DNA from 2 places in the Gemmatimonas groenlandica genome. Region 1 is predicted to be linked to the other one. Evidence: riboswitches for the same ligand, from Rfam matches in the RefSeq annotation. Region 1 holds a riboswitch; the other holds the start of a gene.
What was found. Region 1 has a riboswitch for cobalamin ahead of HKW67_RS21885 (ATP cone domain-containing protein). Riboswitches for the same ligand answer to the same signal wherever they lie in the genome.

Region 1 (15,644 bases):
GCGCACGATGTAGTGATCGAAGTGTCCGGCCGCCGACACGGCGCCGATCGCCACAATGTCTTCGTCTCGCCGGTCACCGGGCGCCGACAACACGCAGATGCGCCGGCCCACCGGCTTCATGCGATTCACCAGGTCGCACAGCGCCGCGATGGCGTGCGCATTGTGGCCGTAGTCGAAGAGCACCTTGAACGGGTGTTCGTCGTACACGTTCAGTCGGCCCGGCGCCTGGAAGAACGTCGTGTCGAAGGTGCGCAGTCCGTGCCGGATATCCTCGAGACGTACGCCCATGGCAAACGCCATCGCCGCGGCGAACATGGCGTTCTGCACGTTGAAGGTGGCGCGCCCTTCGAGCGTGGCCGGAATGAGATGCGTCCAGAGCAACGGGATGTGCGCGCCACGATCGTAGATCGTGATCATCTGTCCGTTCACGCCCGCTTCGAGCGCGATCGCCCGGCCACCGGCGCGGATGTGCTCACGCACCAGATCATGGGCCGGGTCCATCGTCACGTAGCATACGTGCTTGGCCTTCGTGTACGCTGCCATCCGCAGCGTATTCGGATCGTCAGCATTCAGCACGGCGGTATCCGTCGCGATCTCCACCACCGTGCGCTTCACCTCGGCCAACTGCTCCAGCGTCTCGATACCCTTCTGTCCCAGGTGATCGGGCTGAATGTTAAGCACCGCACCGACGTCTACATGCCGCATGGCCATACCGGCGCGGAGTAGACCACCGCGGGCCGTTTCCAACACCGCCACCTGCACCGCCGGATCGCTGAGCACGATGCGCGCCGACGTCGGGCCGGTCATGTCGCCTTCGACAGTGCGCTGTCCATCGATGTAGACACCATCGGTGGTGGTGAGTCCGACGCGCTTGCCCGCCAGCTTGTGAATGTGCGCCAGCAGGCGCGACGTGGTCGTCTTGCCGTTGGTGCCCGTGATCGCCGCTATGGGAATCGTGCTCGGCGCGCGATCGGGAAACAGCATGTCGATGACCTTGCCCGCCACATCGCGCGGGCGGCCCTCACTCGGCGCCATGTGCATGCGGAAGCCGGGCGCGGCATTCACTTCGCACACGGCCCCACCGATGTCCTTGTACGACTCGGTAATGTCGGGCGTGAGGAAGTCCACGCCGCCGACGTCGAGTCCGATGGCCTGAATCGCGCGCACCGCCATTTCCGCGTTGTCGGGATGCACCACGTCGGTCATGTCGGTGGCGGTGCCGCCGGTCGACAAGTTCGCGGTGAGGCGCAGGTAGACGTCTTCACCCGCGGGCGGCACCGTACCGGCGCTGTACCCCAGCTTGGCGAGCAACCCCATTGCCTGCTCGTCGAGGTCGAGCTGCGTGAGCACCTTCTCGTGACCGATCCCGCGACGCGGATCACTGTTCACGATGGCAATCAGCTGTTCGATGCTGTGCACGCCGTCGCCGGTCACCTTTCCGGGCTCCCGTTTGCTGACGGCCACGAGCTCACCGTTGACCACGAGCATGCGGTGATCGTGTCCGGTGATGTAACTCTCCACGATGACGCTGCGCGAAATCTCCTGCGCGCGCTGGAAGCCGGCCACCACCTGTTCGGGCGTGGCCAAGGCAATCGATACCCCGCGTCCGTGATTGCCGTTGTACGGCTTCGTGACCACCGGATACCCGATGGTCTTGGCCGCACTGATCGCCTTTTCGGCCGTCTGCACGAGGCGCTGTTTCGGAACCGGCAGTCCGAGGTTGGCCAGAATGCGGTTCGTCTCTTCCTTGTCGCTGGCCAGTTCAACGGCGATGTGCGAGGTCTTGCCAGTGATCGTCGCCTGAATCCGCTGCTGATAGCAGCCGTAGCCCAGCTGAATGAGACTCTGCTCGTTCAGTCGGATCCACGGGATGTCTCGCGCCTCAGCGGCGTGCACGATACTCGCGGTGCTCGGTCCCAAGGCCCGTCGCTGCGCGTATCGAATGAAGGCGTCACGACGCGCCGCGAGGTCGAAGCTCGGATCGGTGCCGCGTGGACGCAGTGCTTCGGGCAGCAGATGATGCAACAGATCGAGCGCCACTTCGGCGGCTTCGTGTCCGACATCGGCCTGCTCGTACTCGAACACCACGTCGTACACACCAGGCTGCGCGGTCTCACGCGTCTTGCCGAAGGTGACTTTGACGCCGGCAATGTTCTGCAGCTCGATCGCCACGTGCTCGAGCACATGCCCCAGCCACGTGCCGTCGTCTTCTGTCATGCGACGTACGAATCCACCCGCCTCGCCGTACGAGCAGCCGTGCTCGTGCAAGCCCGGCAGCGCCGCTAGCAGCGCCTGAACGAACTCGTCACCGAGCCGCTTGGTGGGCCACTCTTCGAGCGCTCCAAGGTCGAGGACGAGCCGGATGACGGGAAAATGCGCGTAGTGGCTCGGCCCCACGTACGTGGAGCGTTCGAGAATCTTCATGATCTGCTATTCGGCCGTGACGAGAGAGTCGCCCAGCGCGGCATTGAGCGCGTCGTGCGGAGAGGTGGTCGACGCGGTGGCCACAGCCAGCCGGGTGCGGAGATTGAAGCTCGCACCGGCCGCCAGCAGATGCAGCGTGGCGCCAAGCAGTGTAATGGCTTCGCCGGGTTCGGCTTCGGCAATCGACGAGAACGACACGTTCGTCGGATCGATGATCGTGATCGAGCCAGTGCCCATCACGTCGATCGTATCATCCGGCCCGATGAACGCGGCCGTGTCTTCATCGACGCCAAGCCCGAAGGCGAACGGATTGTAGGCCAGTGCGGTGAGCAGACGCCCCAGTCGATCACGCTGACGGAAGTGCTGATCGATGATGACGCGATTGGTGAGCCCGAGCCCCGCGCACATCGTGACCATGCCGGCGCGGGGCGAACTGCCCTCAGCGCCGTACGCGATCATATGTTCGCTGAGATACGCGGCACCGGCGCTGGTGCCGGCAATGTGCATCCCCGCCGCATGCCGCTCGCGTAGCACATGCCCGACCGGGGTTCCCCCGAGCGTCGTGGAGAGCTTGAGCTGATTGCCGCCCGTGATGAAGACACCGGTCGCGCCGCCCAGCCACTCGAGCCAGTCACGGTCGTCGCAGTCACTGCGCCGCTCGAAGTTGAGCGCTTTGGCCTGGGTCACGCCGTGCCGTTGGAACACGCGCTCATAGAACGCGCCCATGTCCGGCTCGGACGATGCGGTCGGAATGATCGCAATGCGTGCCGCCGCGCCACCGCTCAACGCGACAAAGCGGTCGAGAATGGACGGGGCGAGCAGCTTGCCGCCAATCGGGATGATCCAACCGCGCATAGGTCCTGGATTTGCGTGGGCCGTACGGTGCGTCGCGTACATCGCCGTACGTGTCGAGCATGTTCAAAGCTAACGCTGGCCGTGGCCGCTGGGTAACGTTCCCGCATGCTGCTGCTACGCAATGCGACTGTTTTCGCTCCTGAATCGCGGGGGCAGATGGACCTGCTCATCGGCGGAGAGCAGATCCTGTGGATGGGCGCGTCGCTCGGTGCGCTCCCCCCGGTGCTTGGCGTGCCTGAGATCGACTTGGAGGGGCGCGTGGTCATTCCCGGGTTGGTGGACGGCCATGCACATCTCACCGGCGGCGGCGGTGAAGCCGGCCCGAACACGCGCGTGCCTGCCCCGCCGCTCTCGCAATACACGCACGCCGGTGTCACCACGGCCATCGGCGTACTCGGCACCGACGACGTCACGCGGAGCACCGCCGAGCTGGTGGTCACGGCTCGCGGGCTGGTGGCCGAGGGGCTGTCGGCGTGGTGTCACACGGGCGGGTATCACCTGCCGCCGGTGACGCTCACTGGAAGCGTGCGCGGTGACATCGTGCATCTCGATCGGGTGATCGGCGTGGGCGAGCTCGCGCTGAGTGATCATCGCTCGAGCCAACCCACACTCGACGATCTGTTGAAGGTGGCGGCCGAGGCGCACGTGGGCGGCATCATGACCGGCAAGGCGGGCGTGGTGCATCTTCACATGGGAGACGGCGTGCGCGGACTCGATCTGGTGCGACAGGCGCTCGACACCAGCGAGATCCCGGCGCGGGTGTTCAACCCGACCCATGTGAATCGGAAGCGGGCGCTCTTCGAGGAGGCGATCGCGCTGGCCCGCCGCGGCTGCGTGGTGGATATCACGTCGTTCGACGTGTCGCCGGAGGAAGATGCCTGGAACGCCGCCGACGCCCTCGAGCGCTTCTGGGACAGCGGCGCGCCGGGCAGCAACGTGACCGTCAGCAGCGACGGGGGCGGGTGTCTGCCCGTGTTCGATACCGATGGCCGGGTCGTGCAGATGGGCGTCGGTCACGCCGGCAGTCTGCTGGAAACGGTTCGGGAGCTCGTGGCCCGCGGACACGGTCTCGATCGGATTCTGCCGGCCTTCACCAGCAACGTGGCGGCGCTGCTCCGCCTGTCGGCGAAGGGCTCCCTCCGGGTCGGGGCCGACGCCGACCTGGTCGTGCTCGACGCCGGACATCGCGTGCGCGACGTGATGGCGCGCGGGGTGTGGCACATTCAGGGCGGAATGACCGAGCGACGCGGCACCTTCGAGACAGCGTAACGCCGCTGTCCTGCCGCGCCTCGAATCATGCGGAGAAAATGCGGCGGTTGGCGCCATGTGTCTGCAAACAAGTATTGACTTAATCGGTCTTTGGCTGGAACTTGGGCCTCCCGCTGTTGTTCGTGACAGCAGGCAACTGTTTCAAGACATAGGCATTTGGTCACCGATCCCGACGCTGGGGTCGGCGCTAAGAGGGAACCCGGTGCGATTCCGGGGCGGCCCCGCCGCTGTAAGGGAGGACGAAGGAGCAGCACGCCACTGCGCACTCAGGTTTGGGTGCGCGGGAAGGCCGCTCCGGAGGACGAGTCCCGAGCCAGAAGACCTACCAGATGCCGGAGTCCGCGCGCACCCTCGAGGGAGGGCACGCCGGGGATCGCTGCGTGCCCTTCACTTGAAGGGCGCCGGCTCCGCTGGGCTCCTTGCTGCGCATCGCAAGGAGCCTTTTTCGTCGCCCGGCGTGTCAGCCGGGGGGTGGGAAGCGCAGGTCCTCGGGGGTGTGCATTCAACCGCTGGTTCACCCGAAGGAGGCACACTTGGCCGTTTCCGTCGCCCCCCGCAGTTCCGAGTTCCGAGCCAGCTACGACGCCGTCGGTATCAAGGCGGTCACGCAGGTCGTCAAGCGCGACGGCCGTTCGGCCTCGTGGGACCCCGAGCGCATCACCCGTGCGATCGCGCTGGCGTTCTACGCGTCGCGTCACGACGATGCGCCGAACCCGCTCCACGACGACGCCGCGCATCGCTTCGGCCTCGGCTTTACCGACTTCGCTGACGTGTGCGCAATCACGCAGCTCGTGGTGAATACCGTCGAGCGTCGCGCGCAGGATCATGTCCCCACGGTCGAAGAGATCCAGGACATCGTCGAAATGATGATCGCCGCGCGCGGTCATTGGGATATCGCCAAGCGCTACGTGCTGTACCGTGCCGCCCGCGCCCAGCATCGTCTCAACGTGCACGGCGAGAACGGCTTGCAGGATTACATCTTTCTGTCGCGCTACTCGCGCTACCGGGAAGATCTGGGTCGCCGCGAGACGCCGGCCGAAGCGTTCACGCGCGTGATGGACATGCATCGCGACCACTTCGCCGATCGCGTCGATTCGCCGGTGGCGGGATTCGGTGGGCGCACGCTGCACTCGCTCATGGCGGAAACGGAGTCCGCGTTGCAGCGTCGCGCGATCCTGCCCTCCATGCGCTCGCTGCAGTTCGGCGGCCGCGCCATCGAAGCGAACAACGCGCGCATGTTCAATTGCGCGTTCACGCACATGGACCGGCTCGACGCGTTCAAGGAGTCCTTCTTCCTGCTCATGTCGGGCACGGGCGTCGGCTTCAGTGTCCAGAAGCAGCATGTGTCGCAGCTCCCCACGTTCCCGCTCCGCGCGGCGGAGAATGAACTGCCGGTGGTGCACTATATGGTGCCGGATACGCTTGAGGGCTGGGCGGACGCGCTCGACGCACTGGTCCGCTCGTACCTCGACGGCACGAAGGTCGAGTTCAATTACAGCGCCATCCGTTCTCGTGGGCAGTCGCTGCGGACCTCGGGTGGTCGCGCGCCAGGACACTTGCCGCTCAAGAAGGCGCTGCTGGCGGCCGAACGTATGCTCGATCAGGTGCCGGGCCGCGCGCTCCGTCCGATCGAAGTGTACGACATCATGATGCACGTGGCCGTCGCCGTGCTGTCCGGCGGTATCCGTCGCTCGGCCACCATCTGCCTCTTCTCGTCGGACGACGACGAAATGGCGTCGGCCAAGACGGGCAACTGGTTCGAGACCAACCCGCAGCGCGGCAAGTCGAACAACTCCGCGGTGCTCGTGCGCGAGTCGGTGCAGACGTCGGACTTCGCGAAGCTGTTCGAGTTCCAGAAGGAGTTCGGTGAGCCCGGCTTCTACTTTGTGGATGACGCCGAGTACGGCGCGAATCCGTGTGTGGAAATCGGCCTCGCCCCGTACATGATCGTGGACGAAGCGGCGCAGGCGAAGCTTGCCAAGTACGGCCGTCCGGATGTCGAGATCGGCTCGCGCGTGTCGGGCTGGCAGATGTGCAACCTCACCACGATCAACGCCGGCGCCTGCGACAGTGAAGAGTCGTTCCTGGCATGCTGCCGCGCGGCCTCGCTGCTGGGCACGTTGCAGGCGGCGTACACCGATATTCCTTACCTCGGTGCCGCCACGCGCGTGATCAACGAGCGCGAGTCGCTGTTGGGCGTGTCGATCTGCGGTATCCTCGACCGTCCGTCGCTGCTTCTCGATCCGTCGGTGCTGGAACGCGGCGCCAAGGAATGCCTCGACACCAACGCGGCGATCGCCGAACACCTCGGCATCGAACCGGCCGCGCGCATCACCTGCGTTAAGCCGGAAGGCACCGCCAGCCTCGTGCTGGGCGCGGGCTCGGGCATTCACCCGCACCACGCGCGTCATTACTTCCGTCGCGTGCAGGCCGCGCGCACGGAGCCGTTGTACCAGTGGTTCAAGCTGCACAATCCGCACATGACGGAAACGTCGGTGTGGGATCCCGAGACGACTGATGTGATCACGTTCCCGGTCAGTGCGGCCCCCGACGCGATCCTGCGCGAAGACGTCGGCGCCGTGCAGTTCCTGGAGTATGTGCGACTGGTGCAGGAACACTGGGTGCGCGCCGGCCGCCGTCACGAGCAGTACAACCCGGGGCTGCATCACAACGTGTCCAACACGGTCACCGTGAAGGACGACGAATGGGAAGCCGTGCAGCAGTTCATCTGGGACAACAAGGAATACTTCGCCGGCATTTCGCTGCTGCGCGAGACGGGCGACAAGATTTACGCACAGGCACCGCGCGAAGAAGTCACGACCGAGTCGGACATGATTCGCTGGAATTCGTTGTCGTATCGCGAGGTCGACTACACCATGCTGCTCGAAGGCGTGGACATGACGACGCTGGGTGATACGGTGGCGTGTGCGGGTGGGGCGTGCGAGATCATTTAAGGACAGTGTTGCTCGCCTGAGCAGACAAAACACCCTAGGAAGCAGGAAGGAGGGTGTCAGGAGGGAGGAAGCAGGTGAACCGCGCGTGGTTCCTGCCTCCTCTTCCCTGACACCCTCCTTCCTGGTTCCTAGGGTGTTTGCTTTTCGTTCAGCGAGCCAGCCTAGTGCTTCATCCCCGCCGCACATCCCTCGAGCACGTCGAAGCTGTCGTGCAGCCCCTTGAGGCCTGCCTTGAGTTCGGCGTCAGCGGCCTTGGCCGCGACCATGGCCGCCACCTTCTCCGTAGCCGTCGGAAGGTCCGCCTGTGCCTTCAGCAGCTCCGGCTTCTGGCACGCCATCGGCGACTTCGACGCGGCCACGAGCTTGGCCGACGCGACCATCTCGCTGGCCTTGGCGCGGATCGGCGCAAGATCATTCTTGTCCTTGGCCGGATGCCAGGTGGCCATCATCAGCATGTGGTAGGCGTCGAGCTCCTTCCAGCCTTCGGCCTTGGCTGCGCCGTGGTCCATCTTGCTATGGTCCATCTTGGAATGGTCCATCGCCGCGGCGGGCGGCTTGGCGGGCGGCTTTTCCTGGGCGGACAGCGGAGCGGCGAACAGGGCGGCGCTCGTCACCAGCAGCGCGGCCAAACGGGCCGGATTCATGGTCATGTCGGGGCGGGATAAGGGTCGAAACGAAGGACGATGGGACATCGGACTCCCTTGATACCACAAAGTTCGTCATTCGGACCATTTCCGACAATCATTTGCCCAACGCCCTCTGCCACCCCATCGTATGCCTGATGGCTCCCCTCACGGGAGAATCCGGCAGCCGGGTCCGGCTGTCCCAGTATCCTCGCCACCCGTCCCTCGCATGATCAGCCTGCGTCGTGCCACCCGGCTTTCCACCGCGATTCTGTTCGCGGCGGCCCTGCCGGCCACGCTCCCGGCTCAGCAGCGCCTCACGTCACCCAAGGAATTCTTCGGGCATGACATTGGCGCCGACTACGAGCTCCCCAACTACACCAAGCTGCACGCCTTCTTCGCCACCATCGCGAAGCAGAGCGATCGCGTGATTCTCGACACGATCGGTCTCACCGAGGAAGGGCGGCCGCAGATCATGGCGATCGTCTCCTCGCCGGCCAATCTGAAGAACCTGGCGCGCTACAAGGAGATCTCGAACCGACTGGCCATGGCCGACGGCCTCGATTCGGCGGCAGCATCCCAGCTGGCGAAGGAAGGCAAAGTGGTCTTCTGGATCGACGGCGGCCTGCACGCGACCGAAGTGCTCGGCGCCCAGCAGCTCATCGAATCGTTCTACCAGCTCGCCAGCCGTACCGACGACGAGACGATGCGGATCCTGAACGACTGCATCATTCTCATGACGCACGCGAATCCGGACGGCATGGAGCTGGTGGCCAACTGGTACATGCAGGAACCCGACAAGCTGCGCCGCAATTCGAACATTCCGCGCCTGTACGAGAAGTACGCCGGCCACGACAACAACCGTGACGCGTACATGAATGCGCTGGCCGAGACGCGCAACATGTCGCAGCAGATGTTCGTGGAGTGGAATCCGCAGATCATGTACAACCACCACCAGACCGGCCCGACGGGTACGATCATGGCGGCGCCGCCGTACCGTGATCCCGCCAACTACTGGTTTCACCCCGCCATGATCACGGGTCTCGATCTCGTGGGCGCGGCGTTGAACCATCGCTTCGTGCTCGAGCACAAGCCGGGACTCACCTTCCGCGCCGGCTCGAACTACAGCACCTGGTGGAACGGCGGCCTGCGTACCGTGGGCTACTTCCACAACCAGATCGGTATCCTCACCGAAACGATCGGCAACCCGACGCCGATTCGCGTGTCGCTGGTGCCCGACCGTCAGTTGCGGTCGGCCGGATTGCCGATGCCGGTCGCGCCGCAGGAATGGCACTTCCGCCAGTCGATCGACTACTCGGTCTCGGCGAACTACGCGTTCCTCGATCTTGCCTCGCGCTATCGCGAAACGTTCCTGTTCAATCGCTGGGTCATGGGCAACGACCAGATCAAGAACGGATCGAAGGACAACTGGACGATCTCGCCCAAGCGTGTCGACGCGATGATCGCGCAGATCACGAAGGACCGCGCCACGGCGAGCCCGGAAGCGAATCGCGCTGGCGGCCCGCGTGGCACTGGCACGGCGCCGAACATCGGCAGCGCGGTCACGAACGATCGCTACATGGCGGAACTCAAGAAGCCGGAAAATCGCGATCCTCGCGCGTACGTGTTGAGCAGCGCGCAGAACGATTTCCCGACGGCGACCAAGTTCATCAAGGCGCTGCAGTACTCGGGCATTCAGGTGCATCGCGCGACTGGTTCGTTCAGCGCCAACGGCAAGTCGTTCCCGGCCGGCTCGTGGGTCGTGATGACCAACCAGGCGTTCCGCTCGCACGTGCTCGACATGTTCGAGCCGCAGGATCACCCGAACGACTTCCGCTACCCGGGTGGCCCCCCGATCCCGCCGTACGACAACGCCGGCTGGACGCTCGCATTCCAGATGGGCATTCAGTTCGAGCGCGTGCTCGACGGTCTCACGGGCCCGTTCGAAAAGGTGAACGGCGTCACGACGATGCCGATGGGCGTAGTCGCGAAGGGCAAGGCTGGATACTTCATCCGTCCGGAAGTGAACGACGCGTCCACGGTCGCCAATCGTCTCGCGGCGGTGAAGGTGAAGGCGTCGCGCATTCCCACGGCATTCACCGACGGTGGCACGACGTGGCCCGCCGGTACGTGGTTCGTTCCCGCTGGCGGTGCGTCCGACAAGGTCGTGATGCAGGCCGCGAAGGATCTCGGCGTGAACTTCGCCGCAGCCAACAGCAAGCCGGGCTCGTCGCAGCCGGTGCAGCCGCTGCGTATTGCGCTCATCGATCGCTACGGCGGCAGCATGCCTAGTGGTTGGACGCGTTTGATCCTGGAGAAGTTCGAGTTCCCGTTCACCACGATTTATCCGCAGGATGTCGACGCGGGTAACCTCAAGGCCAAGTACGACGTAATCGTCGTAACCGACGGCATGTTCTCGGAGGCGGGCGCAGGCCGCGGCTTCGGCGGCTCGCCCGACACCACGCTGATTCCGGCAGAGTTCCGTCGGACGATCGGCCGCATCAGCCCCGAGAAGTCGGTGCCGGCGCTGAAGACGTTCGTCGAAGCGGGTGGTCGCATCGTCGCGATCGGTTCGTCGATCGGACTCGGCAAGGCGATGGGATTGCCCATCGACAACTACATGGCCGAAGCCAACGGCCGTCCGTACGCGGGCGAGAAGTACTACATCCCCGGCTCGCTGCTCGAGGTCGCCATCGACACGTCGGCTACCATCGCCACGGGCATGAATCCGCGCCCCAGCGTGATGTTCGACAACAGCCCCGTCATGAAGCTCGGCCCCGATGCGGCGGCGAAGGGTGTGCGCGTGCTGGCGACGTTCGACACCGACAAGCCGCTCACCAGCGGCTGGGCGTGGGGACAGGAACTGCTGAAGGGCGGCGTGGCGATGGCAGAAGCCAAGATGGGTCAGGGCACGATTTGGCTCTTCGGACCGGAAATCCTGTTCCGTTCGCAGCCGCACGGCACCTACAAGCTGTTCCTCAACGCGCTCGACGGCGGATTCCAGCGTCCCACGAAGCCGTTGCAGTAAGCTCGTCTTTGGTAGCGTGATGTAGCACAACGGCCCCGGCGTCTCGCCGGGGCCGTTGTGCTCTTACGGGGTATATTTCCGGATGCCCCTCGACCTCAAGAGCGCCGCGACCGGTCTGATGCGTGCCGCCGGAATCGCCGTGCCGCTGGTCGCCGGCATCGCGCTTGGACAACTCGCCACGCCCTACCTGCCCGGCTTTTCGGAGTGGGTGCAAACCCTCGGCGTCTGGGCGCCGCTGGCGTTCGTCGCGGCCTACATCGGCGTGGTGCTCTTCATGCTGCCGGCGTTTCTGCTCACGATGGCAGGTGGCGCCGTGTTCGGCGTCGTGAAGGGGAGCGCGCTGGTGCTGGCCGGTGCCACGATCGGCGGCACGCTGGCGTTCCTGCTGGGGCGCACGGTGCTTCGCGCCAGCGTGGCGCGGCGCGTGGCGACGCATCCCACGCTCTCGGCGATCGATCGCGTGATCGGCGATGACGGACTGCGCCTCATGTTCCTGCTGCGCTTGTCGCCGGCGATTCCGTTCGTGCTGTCAAACTATGCGCTTGGCGTGACGCGCGTGCGCACACGAGATTTCGTGCTGGCGATGCTGGGTATGTTGCCCATCATCGCCTCGTACGCGGCATTCGGTGCGGCGGGCGCGAAAGCAGCCAATGGCAAAGGCGCGCTGCCGATGCCCGTGCTGGTGCTCGGCGTCGTGGCCACCGTGGTGTTGGGTCTGCTCTTCGCGCGGATGACACAGAAAGCGATTCGCGACGCCGAGTCGAAGGCGCGGTAGCTACTTCCCGTTGCCGTTGGTGGTGCTGACCGTGCCACCGACGACCGCGCTCATGCGTCCAAGATCGCGCACGATCCCTTCGAGTGGGCTAAAGACGAAGGTGTTTGAGCCGACGCCCCCCCAGACAATGCCGAGCAGCACGTTGCCCTCGATCGCTTTGCGATACGCGGGCGCTCCAGAGTCGCCGAACCCTACGACGCCGGCTGCACCGGTCACGAACGTCTGGCAGATGAGCGTGAGATTCGTGCCCTCGACATTCGCGTTCGCACAGGAGTTGGAAACGCTGCCAGTCGTGGTGCCGGTGGTCATGCCGGTCTTGTAGATCAGATTGCCGGACAGGAACAGGTTGTTCAAGTCATCTTGTCGCGTGAACAATTCGGTGACGGTCGCCGAGGTTGCCACCTCGCCCTGCCGCGAGGGCACGTCCGGCAGATAGGCGATGCGGGCGGCATCGCTGTACCGGCATCGACGGTCTTTCGGACACGCCTTGTTCGCCGTGTACGTGGGGTCATCGTCCTCGACGCCGATCAACCTCCCCGCGCCGACCTGCGGCTGCCAGAACTGCGTCTTGTCCGGGACGCCTTGGCGATCGGTGCAATGCGAGTTGGTAATGAACGATCGCCCGGCCGCGTGCGCCACGTTGAAACCAAGCGTGCAGTGATACTTTGCCGTGCCGATCGCCACACCGGCCACCACCGGCGCCGAGGTGCTCGACGTCGAGTGGACCGGCGCGCCCGCGGCCACGTGTCCGCCGAGGAGCTTGATCGGCGCCGAGAGCACGATCACGAAATCCGACGCGGCCACGCCCGCGCGTGCCGCCGCCGCTTGCACCGCGGCGGCGGCCGACAGCCGCTCCACACCGAAAACCAGCTTCCCCAGGCGCTCGTCGTGATCGGCAAACACGCTGCCGTCGACCGCCAGCACCTCGGCTGACGCGCCGTCGTACAGCGAGGCCAAGCGGGCCTGCGCCTGTTCGGAGCGGGCAAACTGCAACGCATCGGGCTCGGACGGCGCCGTGACACGAGCGGTGGTGGCGTCGCCGCAGGCAGCGAGCATCAGAACGGCCATCGTCGCCGTCCAGCGGGCATTCGAAACGAAAGAAGATCGCATATCGGAATTGGATTGGTCAGGAAGTCCGGACGTCGCGGCGGCCGCACTCACGTGCACACCTTGCCGTGACAATCGGGGCCCACGGCGTAACCGTCAAGTCATGCGAGGGACATCGACACGTCATGATCGCATTAGCAATCCATCATGTCGCCGTCATGATGGCCTCATGCGGGCATCCCACTGTGGAATCGGGCAGAGCGGCTGTCCCAGTCCACCTCAAGGAGGCAGGCATGTTTCAGACATTGATTGAATCGCGGGCCACGCGTACCCGGTCGGTCGGTGGTTCGATGGTCTCGGTCGTGGTGCACGCGGGTATCGTGGGGGCGCTAGTGGTCGCCACAGCGCAGGCCACGGTCGCGCACGTGGCGGACGAACGCGAGACAAAGATCAAGTTCACCAACACCACACCACCGCCCCCGCCCCCGCCCGCCGCCACGCGCGAGGTCTTTACCGCGACTCCGGTAGCGAAGGGGTTCACCGTGCTGCAGACGCCGATCGATATCCCCACGTCGTTGCCGCCGATCGACTTGAGCGCACCTCCCACGAACCTCGACAACTTCACGGGCATCGGAAAGCCCGGCGGCCGCGCCGATGGCGTGGAAGGCGCCACAGGCGTCGCACGGGCACTCAACGACGTCTTCCTTGAAAGTGAGGTCGAAAGGCCCGTAGCGGTGCTTCCAGGGACCGCAGGGCCGGTCTATCCCGAGACGTTGCGCGCGGCGGGCATCGAGGGGCAGGTCCTCGCCCAGTTCGTGGTCGATTCGGCCGGGCGCGTGGAGCTGGCCAGTTTCAAGGTGCTCGACAGCCAACATCCGCTCTTTGTCGCAGCGGTGCGCAGCGCGCTGTCACGGATCCGCTATCTCCCAGCCGAGGCGCGCGGCGCCCGCGTCGCGCAGCTGGTGCAGCAGTCGTTTCACTTTACCGTCCGTCGCGACTGAGCCCATCGCGACTGAGCCGGTCGCGATCGCGCCCGTGCGGGCCAGCGGGTTTGGTGTTCGGAGCGTAAGCTGAGGTTGCTCCGCACGCTTTCCCGTTTGCCCTTTTCAGGACGCCACCTATGTCCACTCCATCGTTCGCCGTGCGTGGTCGTGAAGTAATGGCGACGCTGCTGGTCTCGTCGATCGCCTTCGGCTGCGCTGGCACGAGCGGCGCGACCGGCGGCAGCGCCCCCACCGCGAGCTCGCGAGGCACGCCCTCGGTCGGTCCACGAACCGGTTCCGTGATGGTGGTGGGCGGCGGACAACAGGGGCCCGAGGTCTTCGCCAAGTTCATTGAACTCGCCGGCGGACCCGATGCCCTCATCGTCGACGTGCCGACCGCCGGTGGCGATTCCATCGACACCTCCGATGGCGGACGTGGTCTGAAGAACGCCGGCGCGCGCAACGTCGTGGTGTATCACACGACGAGTCGCACGGTGGCCGACGCCGACAGCTTCGTCGCGAAGATCGCGAATGCGCGCGGCGTGTGGTTCGGCGGCGGTCGTCACTATCGCCTCGTGAATTCCTACGCCGGCACGAAGTCGGAGCGTGCCTTTCAGGCGGTGCTCGATCGCGGCGGGGTGATGGGCGGATCGTCGGCCGGCGCGTCGATTCTCGGCGACTATCTCGTACGCGGCGCGCCGTCGAACGACAATCGCCTGTTCAACCATCCGCAGTATCTGAAAGGCTTCGCGTATCTGCGCGGCGTGGCGATCGACCAGCATGTGGTTGCGCGCGAACGACTGCCCGACATGCACGACTCGCTCACCTCGCGGCGACCTGACCTGCTCGGGATTTCCGAAGACGAAGGCACGGTGTGGGTGGTGCGCGGCGACAGCGCCGAGATCATCGGGCGCAACAAGGCGTTCGTGTACAACGGTCGCGATGCCAACGACGCCGGCAGGCCGTTTCTCACGCTGCGTCCCGGTGACCGCTACAACCTCGCCACGCGACGGGTCGTCTCACGGGCGATCGATGCCACGCCGCTCACGCAGAAGTTCGTGGACAACGTGTTCGCCTCGTTTGGGGACGCGGCCAGCGGTGGTGCCACGGTACTCGTGGCACAGGGCGGCAAGGTGTTGGTGAGCCGCGCCTATGGCATCGCCGTGCAGCGTCGTTTCACGCCGGAAACGGGCGCGCCAAACTTTGCGCTCCAGGGACTGTCTGCCGTGTTGAACGCGGTTCTCGCACCCGATAGCACGGGTCGCATATCCGCCGCGTCGGTACGTCGCGTCACGGGTATGGGCGGCACGCAACGACTGGCCTACGACAGCACCACGAAGCTGTGGAGCGGCACAGTCGACGATCTGTATCGCTTCGATCAGGCGCGGTTGGCACAAAGCACGGAGCCGAAGGGCTTCGGGCTCGATACGCAGCGTGGCGACGTCACGCAGGTCGTGTACGGCAGCGGCGAAGGACGGCGCTTGGCGTGGGTGCGATATCCCGGACGCAAGACGACGATCATCATTCTCACCAACGATGATCGTTTCGACGCGAAGGCGGCAGCTGATCGGATTGCAGAACGGTTGCTGGCTCGATGACGAGTCGTGCGACGATCGTCGCGAGCGTGACGGCGCTTTTCGCCAGCGTGTCCGTCGGGGCGCAAAGCGCTCGCGCATCGTTCGACGT
Region 2 (15,644 bases), 1.7 Mb from region 1:
GTGGTGGCAGGCGCCTCCGATCGTGGCGCTGGTCCCGCACCTGTTCGGTGGCACCGCTTTTCAGGAGCTTGCCGCACCCTTGGCCACGGCGGTGTGGCTGGCCGAGCGACCGCTGCCCGTCGTGTACCGCCACTGCGCGTTCGAGGCCATCAGTGAGAGTACCCGGGATGACCTTGTCTCCCGGGGAGTGCGCCGGGATCGGATTCGCGTGATTTTCCCGGGTATTGATACCGGATTATACACTCCTGATCTCTCTCAGCGTGCGGATCGTCCCGTTTTTGCCTACCTCGGCCGCCTCAAGAAGTACAAAGGGGTCGACCTGGTGCTCCGGTCGTTTGCACAATGTGGCGTTCCGGAGGCTACACTGGAGATCGCAGGGGCTGGCGAATTCCGCGCCGAGCTTGAAGAGTTGGCAAGAACCCTTGGGGTGGACTCGCGGGTACGGTTTTTAGGACGTATTGACGAGACTCAGAAGTGCGCCCTTCTTCGACGGGCTTGGGCGTTTGTGTTCGCATCACCTAAAGAGGGATGGGGGATTACGAATCTGGAGGCAGCGGCAAGCGGGACTCCGGTGATTGCGTCGAATTCTCCGGGTATTCGCGAGTCCGTGCGGCATGGCGAGACAGGCTTTCTCGTTCCGCACGGCGATGTCGCTGCGATGGCCGAGTCGATGCGGTACCTCAGCGGCGAGCGAGCGCTCGTCGAACGCCTGGGGATCGCCGCGCGGCGTTTCGCCGAGGCATTTACCTGGGACAACGCCGCCACAGAGACTGAAGCTCACCTCCGCCAGGTGGTGGGAAAGGAGGAAGGTCGCTGATGGAGATCATCCTGCACGCGCACCATGCCGAAGTCACGGAATCGCTCCGTGCACAGGCCGAAGCCGCCGTCATCCGCCTCGCGAAGCGATTGCATCGCGTTGCCAACGCCATCGTGCGTTTCGTCGGAGACGGTGAGACCCGCCGCGTCGAGATCGTGCTGCAACGCGCGCGATCGCGAGAGCTATTCGTCCATGCCGATGCGCGTGCGTTCGCGCCGGCCCTGAGCGCTGCCGTACACCGGCTTGAAAGCCAGGTGTCACGTGTGCGCCGCTCGCGGCGCGTCCCGACCGACGGGGATCGCACCGGGTGAGTCGACGCCTGACAGTCGGCACGCTCTTCGAACGGATGAAGGATCCGCTCGAACTCGAGCTGCTTGGTTCGGCATCCGGTCTTGACCGTGAGATCACGAGCCCCGAGGCGTCAAGCCCGGGGCTCGTCCTTGCCGGCTATATCAATCGCTTCCCGTATCAGCGCATTCAGGTCCTCGGCGAAACCGAGATCACCTATCTGCAGTCGCTCAGCGAAGAGCTGCGCATCAGTAATCTCGAGCAGTTCTTCGGCTTTCCGCTCCCCTGCGCGTTCATCACGAAGCACCTCGATCCGCCTGAGCCGCTCGTCAAGCTCGCCGAAGAAGCCGGCGTCGCGATCCTACGCTCGCGCCTGAAGACGGCTGAGTTCTATCGCCTCATCAAGCCCTACCTCGCCGATCAGTTTGCGCCCACGACCACGCTGCACGGCTCGCTCGCCGACGTGTACGGCGTGGGCCTCTTCTTCACCGGCAAGAGCGGGATCGGCAAGTCGGAGTGCGTGCTCGATCTCGTCGAGCGCGGCCATCGGCTCGTGGCGGACGACCTCGTGTTCGTCTCTCGCCGTGGCAACGATGTGCTCATTGGCAAGGGCCATGAGTTGCAGCGGCATTTCATGGAGATCCGTGGCGTCGGCCTGCTCGACGTGCCGGCGATCTTCGGCATTCATGCCGTGCGCCAGCAGAAACGACTCGAAGTGGTCGTCGTGCTGGAAGAGTGGGACGCCGAGGCCACGGTCGATCGCACCGGTCTCGACGTGCAGACGCAGGATATTCTCGGTGTCGAGGTCCCGAAAATCACGGTACACCTCAATCCCGGCAAGAACATCACCGTCATCGCCGAAGTCATCGCGATGAACCATCTCTTGCGGTATTATCGCGGCTATGATTCGGCCACGGCCTTCAACGAACGGTTGATTGGCCAGATGCGCCGGACGTCCGACGTTCAGCGATACCTGCAGGAGGATGATGAGTGATGGGGATGCACGCGTGAGCACCACGACCGACACCGACGTCGCACCAGCGACGGTCCGTGCCATCGTTGCCGGTCATGGATCCTTTGCCACCGGCATCATCTCGGCCGTGGACCAGATCACCGGCCGGGGCTCGTCGTTCCTGGCGATGTCCAACAGCGGGCTGTGCCTCGACGACATTCAGGGCACACTCGCGCGCGCGGTTGATGACACCGGTGCGCGCGTGATCTTCACCGACTTGCCCGCCGGGAGCTGTACGATGGCCGTACGGCGCATGATCCGGGCGCGCCCGGGTGTCCTGCTCGTCACCGGGATCAACCTCTCGTTGCTCCTCGATTTCGCGATGCAGGACGCGGTCGATCCTGTCGTCGCCGTGAACGCGGCGCTCGAACGCGGTCGCGCGTCGATGGCCGTATACGGCGGCTGAGCCCATGCCCATCGCGCTGTACCGCATCGACGATCGACTCATTCACGGCCAGGTGGTAGTCGGCTGGGGGCAACCGCTGGAGCTCCGTTTCATCGTCCTGGTCGACGACGAGGTCGCGTCGAGCGAGTGGGAACAAGAGCTCTATCGCATGGGCGTGCCCCCCGAGATGTCGGTCCTGTTCTACACGGTCGACGATGCCGCCGCGCACCTCGCTGAGCTGCAGAAACGTCCCGAGCCTGGCATCGTGCTCGTCGGCGACATCGGCACGATGGGCCGACTCGTCGCCCAGGCCGACGGGCGCATCCGCGCCGTGAACGTGGGCGGCGTGCATCACTCGCCTGGTCGCGTGCAGCGGCTGCGATTCGTGTTTCTCACGCCCCCCGAAGAGCAGGGGCTGCGTGACATTGCCGCGCAGGGGGTCGATGTGTCGGCGCAAGATGTGCCCAGCGCCCGCCCGGTGCCGCTCGGCGAACTGCTGACGTCCACCACGGGCGCGTGATGGCGGCGCCGACATGGTGGCTCGACATCCTGCCGTTGTCACTCCTGGCCGGTGTCTGCGGGCTCGACGTGGTCAGTTTCCCGCAGGCTATGTTTTCGCGCCCGATTGTGGCCGCGACGCTGGGTGGCGCCTTCGTCGGCGCGCCGATGGCCGGTCTCGTCTGCGGTGCGGCGCTCGAGTGTCTGGCGCTTGAAGCCTTGCCGGTCGGCGCCTCCCGCTATCCCGAGTGGGGCAGTGCATCAGTCGTGGCCGGTGCCGTGGCTGCCACCGGTGTCACCGCGGGATCGATGCCCTTGGCCGGTGCCTTTGCCGTCGCGGTCGCGCTCGGCATCGCCACGGCGTGGATCGGAGGGCTGACCATGATCAAGCATCGCCAGATCATCGCCAGCTTTGCGCGTCCACGTCTTGGTCAGCTCGCCGCCGGCAATCGCAATACGGTCGTCGGGCTTCAGGTGTTCGGCATGACGCTCGATCTCGTTCGGGCGGCACTACTGGGCGCGCTCTGCTTCATTCCCGGGTATCTCCTTGCTGAACGGGTGAACGGCCGCTGGAACGTGCCTGAGGACCTCTCGCGCGCCATCGTGGTCACGTGCGTGGCTGCAGTTGCCGCCGCCGCTGTTTGGAAGGATTTTCACGCCATCAGTGGCACCCGCCGACTGTTCCTGATCTCCCTGGCCATGGGCACGTTGATGGTGGTGCTCGGTGCCTGACGAACTGCTCGGTCAGAACGCGCTGCGCACCGACACGGTCAGCATGCCCGTGCCGGGCATGGCGTCGGCGCCGGAAATGGACACCGCCCTGCGCCTGTCCATGTATCTGCGCTGCCTGGCCATTCAGGGCTCGTGGAACTACGAGATCCTGGTCGGCAATGGGGTGGGCTTCTGCGTCGAACCCGCCCTGCGACAGCTCCCCGGTGGCGTGGACGGGCAGCTCTACCGTGAGGCACTGGCGCGGCAGTCGGTCTACTTCAACGCCCACCCCTATCTCGCCTCCCTCGCCATTGGCGCCCTCGCCCGGGCTGAAGTGGAGCAAGTCGCTCCGCAGCGCATTGAGCGCTTCCGCACGGCGCTCTGCGGTCCCCTCGGCAGCGTCGGCGATCGCCTCGTCTGGGCCGCTTGGTTGCCGGCCTGCTCGCTCGTGGCGCTGCTGCTCTTCGGTGTCGGCGCGTCGGCGCTGCTGGTCGTGCTCGGCTTTCTCGTCCTGTACAACGTGGGGCATCTCGCCCTACGCGACTGGGCCCTCCGCGCCGGCTGGCGGCACGGGCTTCGCGTCGCCACGGCCCTCGGGCATCCGGTGCTTCAGCACGGTCCGCGCTACATTGGACGGGTATCGGCTGTGTTGGGTGGCTTGGCGCTGCCCCTCGCGGTCCATCGTGCTATGGGCGGACCGGCGCCGCTGACTCCCATTCCCGTGGGCGTCGCTGTCGCGACGCCGCTCTTGGCCGTGCTCCTTGTGCGACTGCAGGGGCGCGCCGAGGGATGGCGCGTCGTCCTGTTCCTGCTCGCGGCCTTCGTCCTCTACTCGGTGGTCCGTTAATGGCTGAACGATCGGTTCAAATCGTGAACAAGCATGGACTCCATGCCAGGCCGGCCGCCGAAATGGTCAAGGCGGCGTCACGCTTCAAGAGCGACATCACGATCTCGCGCGATGACCTCGAAGTGAATGGCAAGAGCATCATGGGTGTCATGATGTTGGCCGCCGAACACGGGGCCATGATCACCCTGCGCGCGTCCGGGCCCGATGCCGACGATGCGTTGGAGTCGCTGGCGGCGCTCGTCGCGGCGCGGTTCGGGGAGAGCTGATGCAGTCAGTGCTCCGCGGCATTCCCGCGTCGCCGGGAATCGTCGTCGGACCGGTGCACCTCCTGCGGTGGGAAGTGCCCGAAGTGAAGCATCGCCTCATCGATGACAGCGCCATCGATGCGGAGATCGTGCGTTTGCACGACGCCTTTGAACGCGCCCGTGATCGCCTGCGCCTGTTGCGCGCGAGAGCGGAGCAGCAGGCGGGCCCGGAGGAAGCGGCCATCTTCGATGTGCAGATCTCCATTCTCGACGATGGAGAACTCTCCCGCAGCTCTGAGGCGCTCATCCGCCAGAACCTTGGCGCCGAGAAGGCCTTCGACATCATTCTGCTCGAATGGCGGCAGCACTTCGCCCGCCACTCGGCGCCGATGCTACGCGAAAAAGTCGGCGATCTCATGGACGTGCACATTCGCGTGCTCTCCATGCTGCTCGATCTCCCCGATCACGACCCGGTCGACGTGCCGCCGGGCGCGCACGCGATTCTCGTCACGCACGATCTCACGCCGTCGCTCACGATGCAGCTCGATCGCAACTGCATCGCGGCCATCGCCACCGAAGCCGGCACCGCCACCGCACATGTGGCCATCCTCGCGCGTTCGCTCGGGCTGCCCGCCGTCGTCGGCCTGCGCAACGCGCTGTCGTTTCTCGTGCCCGGCCAGATCGCGATTCTCGACGGCGCGGAAGGCACGCTACTCATTGCGCCCTCCGAGCACGAGCTCGAAGACGCGAGGCTGCGCGTCGAGCAGGAAGCCGGTCGCGTCGGCGAGATGCGCGAGATCGCGCACAGCGAGGCGATCACCCCCGATGGCGTGCGCATGGTCATTCGCGCCAACGTCGACATCCCCGAAGAAGCGGAGATGAGCGCGACCAGTGGTGCCGATGGCGTGGGCCTCATGCGCACGGAGTTTCTCGTTGTCGGCCGCGCCACCATGCCCGACGAGGAAGAGCAGTACAAGGCCTACAAGAAGGTGATTCAAGCGTTTGGGACGCGCCCCGTCATCATTCGTACATTCGACGTTGGCGGCGACAAACTGCCGGTGGGCGGATTCCCGAGCGAGGCCAATCCGTTCCTCGGCTGGCGCGCCATCCGCATGTGCCTCGACGAGAGCGAGCTGTTCAAGGTGCAGCTCCGCGCGCTGCTGCGCGCCGGTGTGCACGGCGATCTGCGCATCATGCTGCCGCTGGTCGTCACGGTCGACGAAGTGCGGGAAACACGTCAGCTGATCGACGAAGCCGTGGCCGAACTGGCCGCACGCCGCATTCCCTTTCGGGCCGATGTGCCACTGGGGGTGATGGTCGAAACCCCGGCTGCCGCCATCGCCAGTGATACCCTCGTGCGCGACGTCGACTTCTTCAGCATCGGGTCGAACGACCTCGTCCAGTACACGCTCGCCGTCGACCGTGGCAACGCGAACCTCGCGCCCCGCTTCACGCCCTTTCATCCCGCCGTGCTACGCCTCATTGCGCAGGTGCAGGCCACCGGTGCCGCCCACGGCATCGATGTCTGCGTCTGTGGTGAAATGGGCTCGCAGCCGCTGGCCGTCTTCGCCCTCATGGGGCTTGGCATCCGTCAGCTCAGCGTGGCCCCGCGGGCCGTCGGTGAAGTGAAGCGGGTCATTCGCAGCGTGCGCATGTCCGCCGCGCAGGATGCGGCGCAGGCCGCCCTCGCGGCCAGCACCGCGCGCGAAGCGGAAACCTTGCTGCGTCGTCGCTTGCGGACCGAACTCGATGCGGCCGCCCAGGCGGGCGGGTTGCCCGCACTTTCATAGCGGACTAGTCTACGCGAGACCCTCTCGCACGAACCTTCTACCCAGAGTGCTGCGTGGCCGATCGTCACCTGTTTACGTCGGAGTCCGTGACCGAAGGACATCCGGACAAGATCGCGGATCAGATTTCGGATGCCGTGCTCGACGCGATCCTGGCCAAGGATCCAGCGGCGCGCGTCGCCTGTGAGACCTTGGTGACGACTGGCCTGGTGGTCATCGCCGGCGAGATCACGACGTCGGCCTACGTGCCGCTCCCCGATATCGTGCGCAAGACGATCGAAGGGATCGGCTACACCGACGCCACGTTCGGCTTCGACAACAAGACGTGCGCCGTCATGAGCACGATCGACGCGCAGTCGCCTGACATCTCGCAGGGCGTCGACACCGGCGGCGCCGGCGACCAGGGCATGATGTTCGGCTACGCGACCGACGAAACGGCGGAACTCATGCCGTTGCCGATCCAGTTGGCGCACGCCCTCACGCACCGCCTGTCGGCGCTACGCAAGGACGGGTCGCTGCCGTGGCTCCGCCCCGACGGCAAGGCGCAGGTCTCGGTGACTTACGAAGGCGATCGTCCCATCGCCGTCGACACGGTCGTGATCTCCACGCAGCACGACGAGAAAGTCTCGAACACCAAGCTCCGTCGCGCCATCCTCGACGACGTCATCATGGCGTCGATCCCCGAGGAGTATCTGCCGAAGCGCCTCAAGACCCACATCAATCCCACCGGCCGCTTCGTCATTGGCGGCCCGCAGGGCGATGCCGGTCTGACCGGACGCAAGATCATCGTCGACACGTACGGTGGCATGGGTCGTCACGGCGGCGGCGCCTTCAGTGGCAAGGATCCGTCCAAGGTCGATCGCTCGGCCTGCTACGCGGCGCGGTGGGTGGCCAAGAACATCGTGGCGGCGAAGCTCGCGTCGCGCTGTGAAGTGCAGGTGGCCTATGCGATCGGCGTCGTCCAGCCGGTGTCGGTGTACGTCCAGACGTTCGGAACGGGCGTCGTGTCCGACCGTGCGATCGAGGCCGCGGTGAACGACGTGTTCGACCTGACGCCGCGTGGCATCACGCGCGATTTGGATCTGCGCAAGCCGATCTATCAGGCAACCGCGGCGTACGGACATTTCGGTCGCCGTCCGGAAACCGTGGGTCGTGGCCGCACGGCCCGGACCACGTTCACGTGGGAACGCACCGACCGCGTCGCCGCGCTCAAGCGCGCTATTCGGTGATCCGCGAGGGCGCACCGCTCCGCACCACGAGTGCCGAGCGGTGTGCCCCGCGGACGGCGTGCCGTCCTCGCGTTCGCCTGCACGAGGAGCAACGATGATGGTTGAAGTCACGGTGGCCCGACTTGGGCTCGATAGCGCGACGAATTCCTACGTCGTCATTCTCCGCGAACGCGGTGGGAAGCGCGTCCTGCCCATCTGGATCGGCCAGCCCGAAGCGGAGTCGATCGTGATGCAGATGAATCAGGTGAAGCGCGAACGTCCGATCACCCACGACCTCTGCAAATCACTCATCATCGGACTCGGTGGTACACTGCGCCGCGTCTCCATCACCCGCGTACAAAAGAGCACCTACTACGCGGAGATGCAGATCGACGGACCGAACGGCGTGGTCGAGGTCGACGCTCGTCCGTCCGACAGTATCGCCATTGCCCTGCGACTCGACGCGCCGATCTTTGCGCCGTCCACGCTGCTCACCGCGATCGACGACGATCAGGACGACGACGGTGATGATTTCTCCTCCGTCGACGCCGCCGACAGCGAGCTGACGGCCGAACAGCTCAAGGCCTATCTCGAGAACCTCCGGCCGGAAGACTTCGGCAAGTTCTCGCCCTGACGTATACGCTCTCCCACCCGATTGTCCTCCGCGTGTCCCGACTTCCGTCGTTCTTCCGACTCTTCGCGCTGACGCTCGTCGCCGCGACCGCCATCGCCACCGCCACGACGCTGCACGCGCAATCGCGCTCCGTTGATGGCCGCGTGCGTCGTCCCGTGAGTGTCAACGCGGACTCGACCGGCATGGGACCCGCCGTCGGGACGTGGGTCACGCTGCATCGCGTCGGCAAGGATACCGCCGGACCAATCGACTCCATCCGCACGGATGCGCAGGGTCGCTACCGCTTTCGGTGGACGCCCTTCGGCACCGCCGACGGCGTGTATTTCGCGTCGACCACGTGGGGCGGTATCGCCTACTTCACGCCGCCGCTCCGGAACGTCGACGCCCGTGGTGATGACGCCGAGATCACCGTATTCGACACGACGTCTGTGCGATTTCAGCTCACGGTCAAAGGCCGCCATTTGATCGTCGGCAAAGCCGATACGACGCAGTTCCGCACCGTGATCGAAGTGTTCGAACTGTCCAACGACAGTCTGCGCACACTCGTCGCCACGGACACGACGTCGCCGATGCCCACGTGGAGCATTTCGATTCCCGCCTCCGCACTCGATGTGCGCGCCAACGAAGGCGAGATCTCACCCGATGCCTTTGTCGCGGGTCCCGGTCGCGTGTCGGTCTACGCGCCGATCGCGCCCGGTATCAAGCAGGTCGCGTTCTCATACAAAGTGCCGAACAGCAGCTTTCCGCTGTCGATGCGAGCCGAAGGTGGCGCTGTCGTCTTCGAAATCTTGCTCGAAGAGCCGCAGGGATTCGTCACCGGCAAAGGATTCGCCAACGTCGACCCCGTCACGCTCGAAGGGCGCAACTTCCGGCGCTTTCTGTCGCAGGATGTGCAGGCGAATGCGGATCTGATCATCGAGCTCCCCTCGTCGGGTGCACCGGGGCGCAATCTGTACATTGCGGGATTACTCGTCGCGATCGGTATGCTCATGATGGTCGTGCTGATGCGTTCGATGCAGCGACGCGCGGCGAGTCGTGTTGCCGTGGAGCCTACCTTGCGTCCACGTGAATCCGATGCGCCGATGCACGAACGGCTGGCGCAGGAGATCGCTGCGCTTGACGAAACGTACGCCCGCATCGCCGATCCGTCTGACACGGTGAAGAAGGCCTACGAGACGAGGCGGAGCGAACTGAAGGGCGCGCTCGGCGCGGCGCTTGCCGACATGGGGACTCGAAAGTAGGTTCCTGATGTCGCGCATTCGGCGCGGCGGACAACTGATTTCAGAGCGCAGGACACGGAAACCGGTTCAATGCCGGTGCGGCCCCGCCACTGTAACGGGATCTGCAACGCCACACGCGATGCAGCAGCGACACTCACGATGCCACTGACCTTTGGGTCGGGAAGGCGAGTGGAGCGACCCGGAGCCAGGAGACGACCCGCGCTCATTCTCGGACGAAGACCCTCGAGGGGGGGCTCGCGCCACGTGTCGTCGTTTCTAGCCATTCGACGTGCACGCGTGCTCGGGCGTCTTCTCGTGGGAGAGGACGCCTTTTTTGTATCCTCACCCACGATTGGTACGCCGTGCGCTGCAGGTCCTGTTGCCATTCCTGGGCGCAGTGGCTTGCTCGCGTGCGGATACCGGTGCGTCGGATACACGCGACACCGTTTCGGTCGTCGCCGTCGCGGACACCGATGATTTCGGTGCGCCGCTGCCGCGTGACGCGCGTTTCGCCGCACGCGTCGTGTCGCTCAATCCCGCCGCCACTGAAGCGATCTTCACGATCGGGGCTGACTCGCTGCTCGTGGGTCGCTCGCGCTGGGACGAGTATCCGAAAGAGGTCAGCCGCATCGCCGCACTCGGCGACGGCATTCGCCCGAACATCGAAGCGGTCCTCGCGGCGCGTCCCACGCTCGTTGTGCTGTACGCCACGGCCGAGAATCGTGCCGCCGCCGAGGCGTTGAGTCGCGCTGGTGTGCGTACGATCGCGCTGCGTGTCGATCACATTGCGCAGTTTCACCGGCTGATCGCGACCCTCGGACGCGCGCTCGGTGCCGACGCACGTGCGCGAATCGTCAGCGACTCGGTGCAGACCACACTCGATCGTGTGCGCGCCCTGACGGCGTCACGACCGCGACAACGCGTCGTCTGGCCCGCGTGGGAATCGCCGCTGCTCGTGATCGGCGGCGGCAGTTACATCGATGAGCTGTTGGTCATTGCTGGCGCCGAGAACGTGTTCCATGACATGGACGCACCGTCGCCGCCGGTGTCGATCGAGGAGATCGCGAAGCGCGATCCTGATGTCATCATCACCGGCGTCGCGCGAGGAGGAAAGCTCGCCGCCAATCCCTCGTGGCAAGCGATCCGTGCGGTGCGCGAGCGGCGCTTCATGGTGCAGGATCCGTCGGTCACTGGTCGGCCTTCCGTAGTGCTGGGCATGGCCGCCGTGCAACTCGCCCGGGCGCTCCATCCAGCGCTGCGCGACTCGCTCCGGTGAACGACATCTTCCGCCGTCAGGCAGCACATGTGCCGACTTCCCCGTGGCTAGCTTGGGGCATCGGTGCGCTCCTGCTGATCCTCGTGCTCGTGCTCGGGCTCTCCATCGGTGCCGTGCCGATCGCGACGCGCGACGTCGTCGATGCACTCCGCGGGATTGGTGACCCGTCCACGATCGCCATCGTGCGCGATCTGCGCGCGCCGCGCGTGTTGCTCGCGGCGCTGGTTGGCGCCGGTCTCGCCACTAGTGGGGGCGCGCTGCAGGGCACGCTGCGCAATCCGCTGGCGGAACCGTATCTGCTCGGCGTGTCCGGCGGTGCGGCCGTCGGTGCGGTCACCGCGATGGCGTTCGGTGTCGTGCAACCCGTACTCGTGACCGCGTGTGCGTTCGCCGGCGCCGCGATCGCCACGGTCGTCGTTACCGCCATCGCGCGCGTCGTCGGCGGAAGCGCCGATACGAAGCTGCTGCTGATGGCCGGTGTCGTGGTCGGCGCTTTTGCCAACGCGGCGATTCTCGTGGCGCTGGCTGATGCACCGCCGGAGCGATTGCGCGGTGCGCTCTTCTGGATGATGGGGTCGGCGGCCGATGCCACGTGGCCCGCCGTTGCTCGCTGCGCGGGCGCGCTCCTGCTGCTGGGGGGCGTACTCGTGTGGCGTGCGCGCGATCTCGATGTGTTGTCGTTGGGTGACGAACCCGCCGCCGCGCTCGGCGTCGACGTCGATCGCGTGTCGCGACAGCTGTTTCTCGTGGCCTCATGGCTCGCCGCCGCCACCGTCGCGGCGGCCGGATTGATCGGCTTCGTGGGGTTGGTCGTGCCGAATCTCGCACGCGCGTTGGGCGCGCGTCATCATCGATCGATGCTGCTCATGTCCGCGCTGTATGGTGCCGTGCTGTTGGTCGCTGCCGATCTGTTGGCGCGCACGCTTCGTGCTCCTGCCGACCTGCCGCTCGGCGCGGTCACGGCGCTGATCGGCGTCCCGTTCTTCTTGCTCCGCTTACGTCGGATGGCGGCATGAACGGCGCGATCGGCGGCAGCGAGCAGGGGGCGCCCCTCATGTTTGACCACGTCAGCGTTCGCTACGCCGGTCGCACGCAACGCGCCCTCGATGACGTCTCGGTGACGGCCGAGCCGGGAAAGATGACGGCCGTCGTCGGTCCGAATGGCAGCGGAAAGAGCACGCTCGTGCGCACGCTCCTGCGGCGCGTTCCCATGGACTCCGGCCGTGTAACGGTGGGCGGCGTCGATGTGGCGTCACTCGATGCCCGAGACATTGCACGCCGCGTAGCCATCGTGCCGCAACGCGAGGAACCGGTGCTGCCCCTGCGCGTCGAGGAGTTCGTCGCGCTCGGTCGCCACGCGCGCCGCAGCGCGTTCGGCGGCATGAGTGCCGACGATCACGCCGCGGTCGAGAGTGCTGTGACGCGTGCCGGTATCCGTGACGCCATCGGGCGTCGCACCGACACGCTCTCCGGCGGCGAGTGGCAACGCGTGCGCATCGCCCGCGCGCTGGCGCAGGCGGCGCCGGTACTTGTGCTCGACGAACCCACCACGTTCCTCGACATCGCGCACGAGATGGCGGTGTTCGAACTGCTCGACGAGCTGGCTCAGCTCGGGCAGACTGTCTTACTCGTGAGTCATCAGCTCAATCTCGTGGCACGGTTTGCGTCGCACATCGTGCTGCTGCATCGCGGCACCGTGGCGGCGGCGGGCGACGCGGCCACGGTCATGCGCGGTGAGATTCTCGAGCGCGTGTACGAGTGGCCGCTGGTCGTCACGCGCGATCCCGCCGTCGGCGCACCGGCGCTGCTCCCGTTGCGCGGCAGCGGTCGTCACCGTGAGCGTCCGTCGTCATGAATATCGTGGTGCTCCTGCTGGTGAGTGCAATCGCGCAGCCGAGTCCAGCCTCTCGTGACTCCGTCACCATCTGCGTGGACGATGCGCGCACACGCGTGCCGCTGGTGGGTGCCGAGATCACGTCGCTGAAAGCGGGGAGTCCATCGCGTCGACTATCCGACGCCTGCGCGCGGCTTTCCGTGACGCGCGCGGGGACGACTGCCGACAGCATGCTTGTGGTACGCTCCGGATATCTGCCGCACCGCGTGGCGGTGCCATTCGCGACGCGGCCCGCCGGCGACACTCTCCGGGTATCGCTGCTCGCGGTCGATGCCACGCGTGCGGAGCGTCTGGCCGCCGTCCAAGTCACCGCGACTCGCACCGCCGCAAGCACGCGCGATATAAGCACGGCGGGACGCACCACGGTCACCTTGCAGACCACCGACGCCCGCACCGCCGGCGCGTCCACGGTCAACGCCGTGCTCTCGCTCATGCCGTTCACCAACGTGCGGTCGGCGCGTGGCGAAACCGGCCTCTCGCTGCGAGGCGCGCGTCGAGAGCAGGTGGCAATCACGCTCGACGGAATGCCGCTCAACGATCCCGCGACCGGTATCGCCGATGTGTCCGATATTCCGCTGGCCGGCCTGCAGTCGGCGACGGTCGCCCTTGGTGCCGATCCGGTCGGCACCGGCGCCGGTGCTACCGGTGGCGTGTTGGCGCTCACGTCGTCGGCGCAGCGCGTGGCGTCGTTGCGCGTGGGCGCCTTCGGGCAGCAGACGGTTGAAGGCGCGTGGCACGCGTCGTCCGCTGGCGCACTCTGGCATGCCAGCGCCGCGTGGCGCACAGCGACCAACGATTTTGGATTTATCAATGACGCCGGCGTGCTGCCGCAGCGTGAGGCGCGCGTCAACAACGATGAACAACGCGCGACCCTGTCGCTTGGGGTGATTGGCAGCCGCGCGCAATTCTCTTTGCTCGGTTCCACCAGCGAGCGCGGCATGGTGGGTCCCGCCAACGTGCGCGCCTACGATGCCGACCGCTCACATACCGATCGGCTGCTGGCGCGTGCCCAAACCACTGCGCGCAGCACCACGCTGTCGTCTGGTATCCGCCGTATGCAGCTGCGCTACGTCGATCCCACTCGTCCTGCACTCAATTCACGCGCGGTGGCCTGGGCTGCCGATGCCGAGTGGCGCGGAGCGATACGCGACATCACGTGGCGCATGGGAGGCGGCGCTGATCGCCTCACGGCGACCGGTGGTATCACGCAACGACGCAGTCGAGGCTTCGGCAGCGTGCAGCGCGCATGGAGCGCGCTCGGCGACGCAGGATGGAGCGTGGATGTCGGGGCGCGTGCGGATCTCATCGAGGGCAATGGATTGTTGCCCACCGCCTCGATCGGCGCGGAACGCCGCATCGTGCGCATTGGCGAGCGGGCGCGGCTGATCGCGTTCGGACGCGCCGCCCAAGCTGTTCGTGTGCCAACGCTGTACGACCTCTACTTCTCGTCGCCGCAGCGTCTCTTCGTGCGGGCACTCTCGCCCGAGCGCGTCGATCTCGACGTCAGCAGCGGCTTGCGCGTGATCGCCGGTGGAGCGCGTCGCCACGCGAGCATCGAAGGCACACTCGTCGCGCGCAACACACGCGACGCCATCGTGTGGTTTCCCGGCAACTTCGGCTGGAGTCCCGCCAACGTCGGCGTGGAACGGCTCCGCGGCGTGGAGTCACGCGCGGAAGTGGCATCGGGTATCGCCTCGCTCTCGACGTGGGTCACTGCATACGATGCGATGCTCAGCACCAACGGTTTGCATATCCCCACCCCGTATGTCCCCCGTCTCGCCGGCGGGGCACAGCTGCAGCTTAATACCGCGGCGCAGCACGCCACGATCGTGTGGCGCGGCATGGGTGCCCGGCCATATACCGCCGGCCCACGCAACCCCGATTTCGAATTGGCAGCCGTGTCGCTCGTCGACATCACCGTCGCGCAGCAGCTGCGCGCGCTGCCCCACTGGCCGTGGCCCCGCTTCGACGCCTTGGTCGCGTTCTCGCTCGAGAACGCCGCCGATGCCTCGTGGCAGTCGGTCCGCGGTTTTCCGTCGCCCGGGCGCTCCTGGGCGATTTCGTTCACTCTGCAACACTCCCCACGATGATCCCGCAGGTCCGTTCTCGCTCGTCTATTCGCAGCCGCGCGTTCGCCGTCACCACGGCAGCACTGCTCTCGACCATCGCCGCCTGCGGCGATGATGGTATCAACAACAGCACGCCGCAGCCGCCGCGCGGTATCATCGTGCTCGACGGTTTCATTCAGCCCGGTCTCACGTTCCTCGGTGACACCGGCAGCGCCAGTACGAAGCTGACGCTCGCCCCGACCACCGAGTTCGATGCCGGTGGCTTCACGCTGCTGCGCGACACCGTACTCGCCGTGTCCAGTCGTGGCGCGGGTGACTTGTTGTACGTCACGGACGTGCGCACATCCACCACGCGTCGCATTCAGCTTCCCACGCGCAGCAACCCCTCGCGTGCGCGCCTGCTCAGCGGAACCGGCGGACAGACGCTCATCGGAGCGGCCCTGCGCGATTCCTCTAGCGTGGCGCTGCTCTCGTTCGCTGGCGCCGGCACGGTCACCAGCACGCGCATCAGCAATGTCGGCACGTGCCCGACCGATCTGTTTCAATTCGACAACGCCACCTGGATCGTCGACGCCAACGCCAACTGCAAAGTGAACTACGCGGTGCAGGGTGACGTTCGACTCATTCGCGTGCCAAACACCGGGACCACGCGTGACACGATCCTGTTGCCCGGTCTGCGCGGATCCGGTGCGTCGGCACTCGTCGACGGCGACGTGGCCTACATCAGCGCCGGTGGTGATGCCAGCTTCGCGT

Region 2: it holds a riboswitch for cobalamin, as region 1 does, so the genes downstream of both, HKW67_RS06855 (ABC transporter substrate-binding protein) here and HKW67_RS21885 (ATP cone domain-containing protein) in region 1, are expected to answer to the same signal.

The regions. Positions count from the first base shown of each region.
Region 1 is NZ_CP053085.1:5,079,953-5,095,596, reverse strand. It holds gene cphA (cyanophycin synthetase) at 1-2,424, opposite strand, end outside; gene HKW67_RS21895 (cyanophycinase) at 2,431-3,279, opposite strand; gene iadA (beta-aspartyl-peptidase) at 3,385-4,548, shown strand; cobalamin riboswitch at 4,689-4,892, shown strand; gene HKW67_RS21885 (ATP cone domain-containing protein) at 5,082-7,502, shown strand; gene HKW67_RS21880 (hypothetical protein) at 7,664-8,152, opposite strand; gene HKW67_RS21875 (M14 family metallopeptidase) at 8,355-11,153, shown strand; gene HKW67_RS21870 (TVP38/TMEM64 family protein) at 11,236-11,928, shown strand; gene HKW67_RS21865 (hypothetical protein) at 11,929-12,996, opposite strand; gene HKW67_RS21860 (TonB family protein) at 13,269-13,976, shown strand; gene HKW67_RS21855 (cyanophycinase) at 14,096-15,556, shown strand; gene HKW67_RS21850 (c-type cytochrome) at 15,553-15,644, shown strand, end outside.
Region 2 is NZ_CP053085.1:1,609,706-1,625,349, reverse strand. It holds gene HKW67_RS06915 (glycosyltransferase family 4 protein) at 1-817, shown strand, start outside; gene HKW67_RS06910 (HPF/RaiA family ribosome-associated protein) at 817-1,128, shown strand; gene hprK (HPr(Ser) kinase/phosphatase) at 1,125-2,099, shown strand; gene HKW67_RS06900 (PTS sugar transporter subunit IIA) at 2,113-2,523, shown strand; gene HKW67_RS06895 (PTS sugar transporter subunit IIB) at 2,528-3,022, shown strand; gene HKW67_RS06890 (PTS sugar transporter subunit IIC) at 3,022-3,732, shown strand; gene HKW67_RS06885 (PTS system mannose/fructose/sorbose family transporter subunit IID) at 3,725-4,558, shown strand; gene HKW67_RS06880 (HPr family phosphocarrier protein) at 4,558-4,824, shown strand; gene ptsP (phosphoenolpyruvate--protein phosphotransferase) at 4,824-6,593, shown strand; gene metK (methionine adenosyltransferase) at 6,647-7,819, shown strand; gene HKW67_RS06865 (bifunctional nuclease family protein) at 7,914-8,432, shown strand; gene HKW67_RS06860 (hypothetical protein) at 8,465-9,673, shown strand; cobalamin riboswitch at 9,681-9,888, shown strand; gene HKW67_RS06855 (ABC transporter substrate-binding protein) at 10,050-10,928, shown strand; gene HKW67_RS06850 (FecCD family ABC transporter permease) at 10,958-11,944, shown strand; gene HKW67_RS06845 (ABC transporter ATP-binding protein) at 11,941-12,783, shown strand; gene HKW67_RS06840 (TonB-dependent receptor plug domain-containing protein) at 12,780-14,912, shown strand; gene HKW67_RS06835 (hypothetical protein) at 14,909-15,644, shown strand, end outside.